2 linked regions of the Idiomarina loihiensis L2TR genome follow. The protein of the gene in region 2 interacts with the protein of the main gene of each other region in a pairwise test. Links are inferred from orthologs where the notes say so. Each region holds a gene or a part of one and is shown on either strand. Other genes may lie near its edges.

The links.
Region 1: the proteins of rho (region 2) and hfq interact in binary tests that used the Escherichia coli proteins (3 or more experiments, as listed by UniProt). The link is inferred for Idiomarina loihiensis L2TR from one-to-one orthologs.

Annotation. Positions count from the first base shown.
Region 1 is NC_006512.1:341,605-346,185, reverse strand. Bases 1,669-4,581 are described here. They hold hfq (RNA chaperone Hfq), read right to left. Parts: upstream 3,298-4,581; coding sequence 3,040-3,297; downstream 1,669-3,039. Other genes in these bases: mutL (DNA mismatch repair endonuclease MutL), read right to left, coding at 4,418-4,581; miaA (tRNA (adenosine(37)-N6)-dimethylallyltransferase MiaA), read right to left, coding at 3,475-4,425; hflX (ribosome rescue GTPase HflX), read right to left, coding at 1,729-3,015; hflK (FtsH protease activity modulator HflK), read right to left, coding at 1,669-1,682. Also shown: protease modulator HflC, read right to left, coding at 1-528; more of hflK, read right to left, coding at 528-1,668. UniProt on the Escherichia coli protein: RNA chaperone that binds small regulatory RNA (sRNAs) and mRNAs to facilitate mRNA translational regulation in response to envelope stress, environmental stress and changes in metabolite concentrations.
Region 2 is NC_006512.1:2,531,057-2,537,227, forward strand. The notes cover bases 1-2,793. They hold rho (transcription termination factor Rho), read right to left. Parts: upstream 2,135-2,793; coding sequence 866-2,134; downstream 1-865. Other genes in these bases: ubiD (4-hydroxy-3-polyprenylbenzoate decarboxylase), read right to left, coding at 1-858; trxA (thioredoxin TrxA), read right to left, coding at 2,384-2,710. In the rest of the region: ATP-dependent RNA helicase RhlB, read left to right, coding at 2,802-4,079; IL_RS12140 (Ppx/GppA family phosphatase), read left to right, coding at 4,081-5,007; hemB (porphobilinogen synthase), read right to left, coding at 5,004-6,011; IL_RS12150 (sensor domain-containing diguanylate cyclase), read right to left, coding at 6,029-6,171. UniProt on the Escherichia coli protein: Facilitates transcription termination by a mechanism that involves Rho binding to the nascent RNA, activation of Rho's RNA-dependent ATPase activity, and release of the mRNA from the DNA template.

The DNA of each region.
Region 1 (4,581 bases), 2.2 Mb from region 2 along the record:
ATTAATTTGCATAACGCGGACATCCAGCACTTCAACACCTAAGTCGGAAGCACTTTCTGAACCTTGTATTAACGCTTCACGCATTAACTCATCACGCTCACCGGAAACAATGTCAGAAATGGTACGGTTACCAAATTCACTACGCAAACCGCTGTTAATACGACGAGTTAACAGAGCTTCAGCCTGGAGGTAGTTACCGCCATTAGTACTCAGATAGAAAGTAGAGAAGTCATTAATACGCCACATAACGTAGGTATCAACAATCAAATCCTTTTTCTCACTGGTGACAAAGCGGTCAGGATCTCCGTCTAATGTTTGCAGGCGGGCATCCAGTCTTTTCACTTGTTCAATGAAAGGGATTTTAAAGTGTAAACCAGGTTCGAAAACCATAGCTTCACCAGTTTCTGCATTACGCTCGACCTTACCGAACTGAATTAAGATGGCGCGTTCGCCTTCCTTAACTACATAAACGGAGGAAAGCCCCAGAACGACCAGGACCACAACAATTATTGCGATTAGGTTTTTCATTAGTTTCGACCTCCGCTGCGGTTACTGCTGCGCGTATTTTGTGTCTCTGTTCCAGTACTTGAGGAACCACCTGAAACATCTTCAGGAATACGCGTCGGAGAGAATGAATTTGTATTACGACCTTGCTTTTCGAGAAGTTTTTCTAGTGGTAAGTACATCATGTTGTTACCACCTTCAACGTCAACCAGTACCTTAGGCGTTTTCGCATAAAGCTCCTGCAAAGTATCAAGATAAATACGCTGACGTGTGACTTCAGGTGCGTTTTGATATTGAGGCAGCAACTCTTCAAAGCGAGCAACTTCACCCTGAGCCTCAAGAATAATTTGCTCACGATAAGCTTGCGCTTCCTGCAACATACGACGTACCTGGCCTCGTGCCAAGGGTTCTACTTCGCGGGCATAAGCTTCAGCTTCTCTAATGAAGCGCTCTTCATCTTCCTGAGCCGATATAGCATCATCAAAGGCGTCTTTAACCGCCTCCGGTGGCCGTGCTGGCAGCAAGTTAATATCAACTACCTGCAAACCAACCGTGTATGGATTCATTGTTTTTTCGAGCATATCCAGAGTATTCGCTCTGACTTCCTCACGACCACGAGTCAGCACTTCATCCATGGTTGTGTGACCCACCACAAAACGTAAGGCACTGTCAGTAGCTCGTGATAAAACACCATCAGCATTTTCTACGTTAAATAAATACGCACGCGGATCAACAACGCGATACTGAACATCCAGCTCCACACGAACCACGTTCTCATCCTGAGTCAGCATGTAGCCATCAGTTTTATCTGAGCGGATGTTGTTTACGTCTACATGTTCTACCGAATCAATAAACACGGGGCGCCAGTGAAGTCCCGACTCAACCAGGGTATGAAACTGACCGAAACGCAGCACAACACCACGGTCTGCTTCTTTAACCGTATAAAAACCAGCGATAAACCAAACAATTACCGCAATAATTGCGATAATGCCGACGCCTTTTGCCGGGATACCTGAACTGCCGCCCGAGCCGCCGCCTTTTTTCCCACCAAAACCGAATTTGGAAAACAGTTTGCGAACTGCTTCGTCGAGATCAGGCGGCCCTTGATCTTTGCCGCCTTGATTTTTCCATGGGTCACGGTCATTGTTATTACCGTTTCCCGGTTGATTCCAAGCCATTGAGTGCTCCAAGTTTTTTAAGAAAACTGTTGCTATAAAAATTCTATTACTGCACGACTAAGTCGTCCAGTTGATTGCCATAAGCCTTATGTAAACGCTGCCAGTCTACCGATGACATACGCACTTGCAACGCAAGTTCGCCGTTTTCGTTAACATCTTCCGATGTCACGCTATTCCAACGGTATAATGTACCACGTAATTTACCCATTGAGTGGGGGATTTTCAGAGTCAACTCGACCATTTGCGGGCCAAGTATCTGCCGTAGAGCCTCCAGCACTTCTTCAATGCCAAGGCCTTGCTGCGCCGAAACCCAGACCCTTATTGGCTTTTGGTTATCATCGTAGTCAATTCGGGGTTCTGCCCCCTCCACTTGATCTATTTTATTACAAATAATTAACTGTGGTACATCGCCAGCATCGATTTCTTCCAACACCTCAGCAACCTGATCAATATTATTTTGCTGCTGTTCGTCGCTGACATCAACCACATGTAACAATAAATCGGCCTCTTGAGTTTCCTGTAGCGTCGCTTTAAAAGCTGCGACTAGGTCATGAGGTAAGTGACGAATAAAACCAACGGTGTCAGCCAGAATCACTTCACCAATATCTTCTACTGCAAGTTTTCTAAGGGTTGGGTCAAGTGTTGCGAATAGCTGATCCGCGGCATAAACGCCGGCTTCAGTCAGGCGATTAAATAGCGTCGACTTACCTGCGTTGGTATAACCCACCAGCGATACCGTAGGAATATCCGCTTTTTTACGAGCCCGACGCCCCTGCTCCCGCTGTTTCTGGACTTTCTCCAGGCGCTTTAAAATATTTTTAATACGTCCGCGAATTAAGCGCCTGTCGGTCTCAAGCTGGGTTTCACCTGGCCCACGTAAACCAATACCACCTTTTTGTCTCTCAAGGTGAGTCCAGCCTCGCACCAGTCGTGTCGATATATGACGCAGTTGCGCTAATTCAACCTGCAACTTACCTTCGTGGGTTCGTGCCCGCTGCGCAAAAATATCTAGAATAAGACCCGTACGATCTAACACCCGACATTTGCAAATGGCTTCCAGATTTCGCTCTTGCGTTGGTGATAACGCGTGATTAAAGATAACAATGTTAGCGTCCAGCAGCTTTACCTGCTCGGCAATTTCTTCTGCCTTACCACTACCAACAAAGTATCTGGGGGTTGGGGAGTTACGACTTGTAGTCATCACTCCCATAGTTTTCACGCCCGAAGAATCAGCTAAAAGTTGTAATTCGGAGAGATCTTCTCGGTCAACTTCCGCGGGTAAATCCACATGAACCAATATTGCGTAGTCGCCACCTTCATACCTATCGAACAAGTTGTTCAGACCTCTCTTTCACCATTAATCTTCTATTTCAGCCATATCTTCGCCAGCTTGTTGCGGCAAATAATTTTGAGGAATACGCGCAGGTACAACTGTTGAAATTGCATGCTTATACACCATTTGGCTAACCGTATTCTTTAATAAGACAACGAATTGATCAAAAGACTCAATTTGTCCCTGCAGTTTAATGCCATTAACTAAGTAAATAGATACTGGTATGCGCTCACGACGTAACGCATTTAAGAATGGGTCTTGTAAAGTTTGCCCCTTAGCCATCTTGGATTCCTTTTTATCGTTATTAATATCCAATGTGTAAATAGTAAGCTACAGCACTGCCAATTTGCAGTTCCCTGTAAAGACACACTAGACCAGTAAAGAATTTTTGCAATAAGAAAAACGTTAAGAATTACTCATTTAGTCCAGAATTGGATCTGCGGCCTTGGTCGTCTAATTTCAATCCTTACTATTAAAAATCTTTGCGGGCTGCTGCATTGCTGTCATGACTTTCGCCTGCATATTGAGGTCGCCGGTTTCCAGCCAGTGCACTCCCGGCCAGCCCCGCAGCCAGGTCATTTGTCTTTTCGCCAACTGTCGGGTAGCAATAATTCCGCGTTCGCGCATTTCATCATAGCTTAGCTCTCCGGCCAGGTGCTGCCACATTTGCCGATAGCCAACACTGCGTATAGACGGAAGATCCGGATGCAAATCGGGTCTGGCAAACAAAGTTGCAACTTCTTCTTTAAAAGGTTGCGCCAACATATGGTCGAAACGCTGTTCTATACGCTGATGTAAAACTTTCCGTTCAACTGGCGCCACCGCAAACTGATAAATGGGTTTAGTTAACTGACCATGACGCTCCCTGGTAAGTTCTGTCAGAGGTTTGCCCGCAATTTCATAAACCTCCAAAGCTCGCAGAATTCGCTGAGGATCGTTAGGGTGAATGCGTTTCGCACTTGTGGGATCAACCTTTTGCAGCCGACTGTGCAGTTCGGCTAAACCTTTCTCATGCAGTTCGGCGGTCAGTTTCTCACGCACGCTGGTATCGGACTCGGGCAAATGGGAAAGCCCTTCCAGCAACGCCTTAAAGTACAACATGGTTCCGCCAACCAACAAAGGCACCTTGCCACGTTGCTGAATATCATCAATTAAAGCCAAAGCGTCTTTTTGGAAGTCGGCCGCCGAATAAGTTTCGGCAGGGTCGCGAATATCCAGCAAGTGATGAGGAACTAAGTTTTGCTCTTCGGCGCTGGGTTTCGCGGTACCAATATCCATTCCCCGATAAATCAACGCGGAATCGACAGAAATAATCTCACAATCCAGTTGCTCACAAAGCGCCAGCGACAACGCTGTTTTGCCTGAAGCTGTTGGCCCATAAATGGCAATAACGGCGTCCTTGCTATGCATTATTCTCTCCGGGTAACGGCAACTTTTGTAACGCATCCGCGCTTTCAGCCAATTGCGAACGCCACTGAATAAGCCAGTGCTCCGCCTGAGTCAGACTGTACGACTCAAGACCAGCAAACTGTGCCAACCAACGAGCCAGTTGGTCAGTTTCAGCAT
Region 2 (6,171 bases):
GCCATAAGGCCCTTCTGCCGCCATTTCACCCGGCTCTATGTAACCTTCCAGAATGATTTCAGCGTGCGCAGGTACTTGTAAGTCGTTACTGAGACACTGCGTTACTTCGGTTTTGCTGTCGCGCAACAAACCGGCAAAGGCGTATTCCGACAAGCTATCAGGCACAGGGGTTACCGCACCCAAAATAGTCGCAGGGTCTGCGCCCAAAGCAACTGACACCGGGAACCTTTCGCCCGGATGCTGCTGGCACCATTCCTGGAAATCCAACGCGCCGCCGCGATGCGACAACCAGCGCATAATAAGCTTATTCGGACCCAAGAGTTGCTGGCGATAAATGCCTAAGTTCTGACGTTCTTTATGCGGACCTCGAGTTACCGTAAGACCCCAGGTCACCAAAGGCGCAACGTCGCCCGGCCAGCAGTGCTGAATAGGCAGCTTGGTTAAGTCAACGTCGTCGCCGCTCATAACCACTTGCTGGCACGGTGCCTTTTTAATGCTTTTTGGCGACATACTCAGCACTTTTTTGTACTTAGGCAGTAAATTCAACGCGTCGCGAAAGCCTTTAGGAGGCTCAGGCTCTTTTAAAAAGGCCAGCAATTTGCCCACATCCCGTAAAGCGGTTACTGACTCCTGACCCATGCCTAAAGCCACGCGGTCGGGTGTGCCAAACAAATTAGCCAATACAGGCATATCATGGCCTTTCACGTTTTCAAACAATAAGGCCGGGCCTTGTGCTTTTAACGTACGGTCTGATATTTCGGTAATTTCGAGGTAGGGATCGATCTCTTGTTGGATGCGCTTAAGTTCACCGCGCTCCTCGAGGAGCGCGATAAAGTCACGCAGATCTTGATATTTCATACGCCACTTAACTGTTGCGTTGACGTTTCATCGATTCGAAGAATTCGTCATTGGTTTTGGTCATCTGCAGACGGTCAATCAGGAATTCCATGGCCTCAACTTCGCCCATTGGATGCATGATTTTGCGCAGGATCCACATTTTTTGCAGCTCGTCCGGCGTAGTCAGCAACTCTTCGCGACGCGTACCTGAACGGTTGAAGTCGATGGCAGGGAACACACGGCGTTCAGCCAACTTACGGTTCAGATGCAGCTCCATGTTACCGGTACCTTTAAACTCTTCGTAGATGACTTCATCCATTTTCGAGCCGGTATCAATAAGCGCGGTTGCAATAATGGTTAAACTACCGCCTTCTTCTACATTACGCGCAGCTCCAAAGAAACGCTTAGGTTTGTGCAATGCGTTAGCATCCACACCACCGGTTAACACTTTACCGGAGCTTGGAATAACGGTGTTATAAGCACGGGCAAGGCGAGTAATTGAGTCCAGCAAAATCACTACGTCTTTTTTGTGCTCAACCAGGCGCTTGGCTTTTTCAATAACCATTTCGGCCACCTGAACGTGACGGCTGGCAGGTTCATCAAAGGTTGAAGCAACCACTTCGCCATGTACAAGACGGTGCATTTCGGTGACTTCTTCCGGACGCTCATCAATCAACAGAACAATCAGTTCAGCATCAGGGTGATTCGCCGCAATAGAAGTTGCAATATTCTGCAATAGTAAGGTTTTACCCGCTTTTGGTGGCGCAACAATAAGACCACGCTGGCCTTTACCTATTGGCGCTGATAAGTCCAGTACCCGCGCAGTGATATCTTCTTTACTGCCATTGCCGCGTTCTAAGTGAAAACGCTCTTCCGCGTGTAGCGGCGTTAAGTTTTCAAATAAGATTTTATTGCGGGAGTTTTCAGGCTTGTCGAAGTTAACTTCGCGAATTTTCAGCAGGGCAAAATAACGTTCGCTGTCTTTCGGTGGGCGAATTTTCCCGCCAATTGTGTCACCCGTACGCAGGTTAAAGCGACGAATTTGGCTTGGCGAGACGTAAATGTCGTCCGGGCCAGCCAGGTAAGACGAGTCGGCTGAACGCAAGAAGCCAAAGCCATCCTGCAAAATTTCCAGCACACCGCCGCCGTGAATGTCTTCACCGCTTTTAGCGTGAGCTTTTAAGATAGCAAAAATGATGTCTTGCTTACGTAGGCGGGCCATATTCTCAAGGCCCATTGAGTCCGCGAGCTGAACCAGCTCGTTTACGGGTTTATCTTTAAGTTCTGTTAGATTCATAGGAGGGTTTTCGAGTTATCGATTGAACACAAAGCCTTTTTTAATTTGACTCTAGAAAGTAAAACAATTGGAACATTCGGAATTCGCGAAGTGCGAAACCAGAAACAGACGTTTCATTTAAAAACAGGTTAACCGGTGGAGTTGGTGAACCCGTATGAACAGTTAATGAGCAGAAGTTATCACCAAAAAAGCGATTCGTCCAGTTTTCTCAACAAAAACGGCGCATAACACGCCGTTTTTTGACAATCATTAAATATGCTGGTCTAAAAACTCAGTCAATTGAGCACGTGATAATGCGCCCACTTTCGTTCCGACAACTTCGCCGCCTTTAAACAACAATAACGTTGGAATGCCACGAATATTGTACTTAGGTGGAGTTTGTTCATTATGGTCGACGTTCAGCTTACCAATAACTAATTTATCAGCGTACTCGCTGGCAATGTCATCAAGAATAGGCGCTACCATTTTACATGGTCCACACCACTCAGCCCAAAAGTCGACTAATACGGGTTTATCGGAATTTATGACATCAGCATCAAAACTGTCATCACTTAGCTGAACTATTACGTCACTCATGGTACTCTCCGCTACTTTCTTCGCGTGGAAATATTAGAATAGTATTATTTCTGTTTTTGAATACAAGCGCAAACTGATATGCTTATAACTTATGACTAAAAAACATCTTACAGAAACTCGCTTTGCTGATTTGGCGCTTCACCCCAAAATCCAGCAAGCAATATCCAGTGCCGGATTTGAGTATTGTACTCCAATTCAGGCGTTAAGTCTGCCCGTTGCTCTGTCTAACCGCGATGTTGCTGGTCAGGCTCAGACAGGTACAGGCAAAACCTTGGCATTTCTGCTGGCTACTTTCAACCGCTTAATGCAGAACGAATCGTCCGAAAAAACCGAATCGGGCCCACGCGCGCTGATTATGGCACCGACTCGGGAGCTCGCTATTCAGATAGCTCACGACGCGGATGCCCTCATTGAGCATTGCGGTTTGAAAATGGGCGTAATTTACGGCGGCGAAGGCTACGAAGGTCAAAAAGAACAACTGGCTGCACAACCAGACATACTGGTCGGCACCACGGGTCGTCTTATAGACTTTTATAAGCAGGATCTATTTAGCCTTAAAGATATTGAAGTTGTGGTGCTGGACGAAGCCGACCGCATGTTCGATCTGGGCTTTATTGATGACATTCGTTACCTGTTACAGAAAATGCCGGATCCATCCAAACGTCTGAATCTGCTGTTCTCTGCAACCTTGTCTTATCGTGTGCAGGAACTGGCGTACGAACACATGAATGCACCGACCAAGCTCGAAGTAGAACCGTTACAAAAAACGGCCACACGGGTAACTGAAGAACTGTTTTATCCTTCTAAACCCGAAAAGTTTCCGTTGCTACTGACATTAATAGAAGAAGACTGGCCGGATAAAGCCATTGTTTTCGCCAACACCAAGCACGGTTGCGAGAAAGTGCATGGCTGGCTGGTCGCGAACGAGCACCGTGCGGGTCTGTTAACCGGTGATGTTCCGCAGAAAAAGCGTTTACGCATTTTGGAAGACTTTGCCGAAGGAAAGCTCGACTTTTTAGTTGCTACCGATGTCGCAGCACGTGGTCTGCACATTCCTGAAGTAACCCATGTATATAATTTCGACTTACCGGATGACTGCGAAGACTATGTTCACCGTATAGGCCGCACAGGTCGCGCAGGCGCCAGTGGCGCTGCAATAAGCCTGGCGTGCGAAGAGTACGTATACAACTTACCGGCTATTGAAGACTATATTGGTCACACCATTCCGGTCACCAAATACGATGGCGATGCTTTGCTTTCTGATTTACGACGTCCGCGTCCAATTCAGCGCCGTCGTCGTCATAACTCAGGCGGAGGCAAGGGCAAACCTCGCGGCCGTCGCTCGGGACCTCCGCGCAACGCGTCATAATATGCCAGCCAAAAAGCGCAAACTTGCTGCCATCGACATGGGATCCAACAGTTTTCACCTGTTGATGGCAGAAGTTTCAATGACGGGGTTCTTTCCTAAACCCCGGATTCTTTCCCAGCATAAGCAGAAAGTTCGTTTAGCCGACGGCTTGAACGACAATGACAGCATAGACGACGCTGCCATTTCCCGTGGCATAGATTGCCTTACTCTGTTTGCCGAAGAGCTTAAGCGCTTCCAGCCTTTTGCAGTAAAAGCGGTAGCAACTGCGGCGCTGCGCAAAGCCAGTAATCAGAAAGAACTTCTTGCACGCTTTGAGTCGACATTAGGCTTCCCCATTGAAGTTATTACCGGAGAGAGTGAAGCTGAATTTATTTATGCCGGGGTTTGTAGTGCGTCACAATGCCGGGATAAAGTTCTGGTTATTGATATTGGTGGTGCCAGTACTGAGGTTGTAGCCGGTAATGGAACTCAGGCCAATGTGCTTCATAGTCTGGATATGGGCTGTGTGGTGTTTCAAAACCGTTTCTTTAAAGGTGGAGAAATTAACCCGGATAATGTAGAGCTGGCCATTCAGGCCGCTACCAAACTTATTAGGCCCTACATCGCTGATTATCAGCAGCATGGATGGCTACGAGTTCTTGGCGCCTCAGGTACTTTTCGTGCACTTACTGAAATAGCGGCGGCAGAGAAACAACCGGGGCTTACTCAAATCTGGTTAAGTGAACTGATTCAGCGTTGTATCCGGCAGGGGCAAGTTGAGTGTCTGAATTTTGCCGGATTACGTGATGACCGCCGCACTGTTCTAATGGGCGGAATCACTATACTTTTGGCGGCACTGAAAGCACTTAGTGTGGACGATTTTGAGGTGACTACAGGCGCGTTACGCGAGGGGCTACTCGCGCAACTTGCCAATGAAATAACAGCTTAGCCTTTCTTCGTTGCCAGACGTTCAGCTACCGATTTTGCAAAGTAGGTAAGAATGCCGTCAGCACCTGCCCGCTTGAAACCCAGCAAACTTTCTTCAATAACGTCCTGACCCAGCCAGCCATTTTTAATGGCCGCCTGGAGCATGGCGTATTCACCACTGACCTGGTACGCAAAAGTCGGCACGCCAAAGGTATCTTTTGCACGGCGCACAATGTCTAAATAAGGCATGCCCGGCTTCACCATCACCATGTCAGCGCCCTCCTGAATATCCAGTGCAATTTCCTGCAGAGCTTCGTCTGAATTAGCCGGGTCCATCTGATAGGTCTTTTTGTCAGCTCCCTTCAGATTGCCGGCAGAGCCGACCGCGTCGCGGAATGGGCCGTAAAACGCGCTGGCATATTTAGCCGAATACGCCATAATTTGAGTGTTGATAAAGCCTTCGGCTTCCAGTGCTGAACGAATAGCGCCAATACGCCCGTCCATCATGTCCGACGGAGCCACAACATCTACTCCGGCACGCGCGTGAGACACCGCCTGCTTTACCAGAACCTCAGTGGTAATGTCATTGACTACATACCCGCTGTTATCAAGAATGCCGTCCTGACCATGGATGGTAAAAGGATCCAAAGCAACATCGGTCATTACTCCTAGCTCCGGAAAGTCAGCTTTTATGGCTTTGACTGCACGCTGAGCCAGACCGTTATCGTCATAAGCCGCCTCAGCCATCTCCGACTTAGCCGAAGCAGGAGTCACCGGGAATAAAGCGACCATAGGAATACCTAACTCAACCAACCGAGCGCACTCTTGCAACAACAGGTCAATGCTCACACGGTCAACGCCGGGCATTGAACTGACCTGCTCACGCTGATTCTCACCTTCGAGAACAAACATAGGGTAAATTAAATCGTCCACGCTTAATTGGTTTTCTGCCACCAGCCGGCGGCTAAAGTCATGGCGGCGTAAACGTCTTAGGCGTCTGCCCGGGAAAGCACCCTGATTTGTCATTCTTGACTCCTGATTGATTACTGCACCGCTAATCTGTCACGGCCTTCATGTTTAGCCGCATATAGCGCGTCGTCGGCGGCTTTAAAAAGCTCATCTACATTATCAAAAATACGTACGCTAGTGGAGATCACACCAATACTCAGCGTGATCTTAAGCAAAC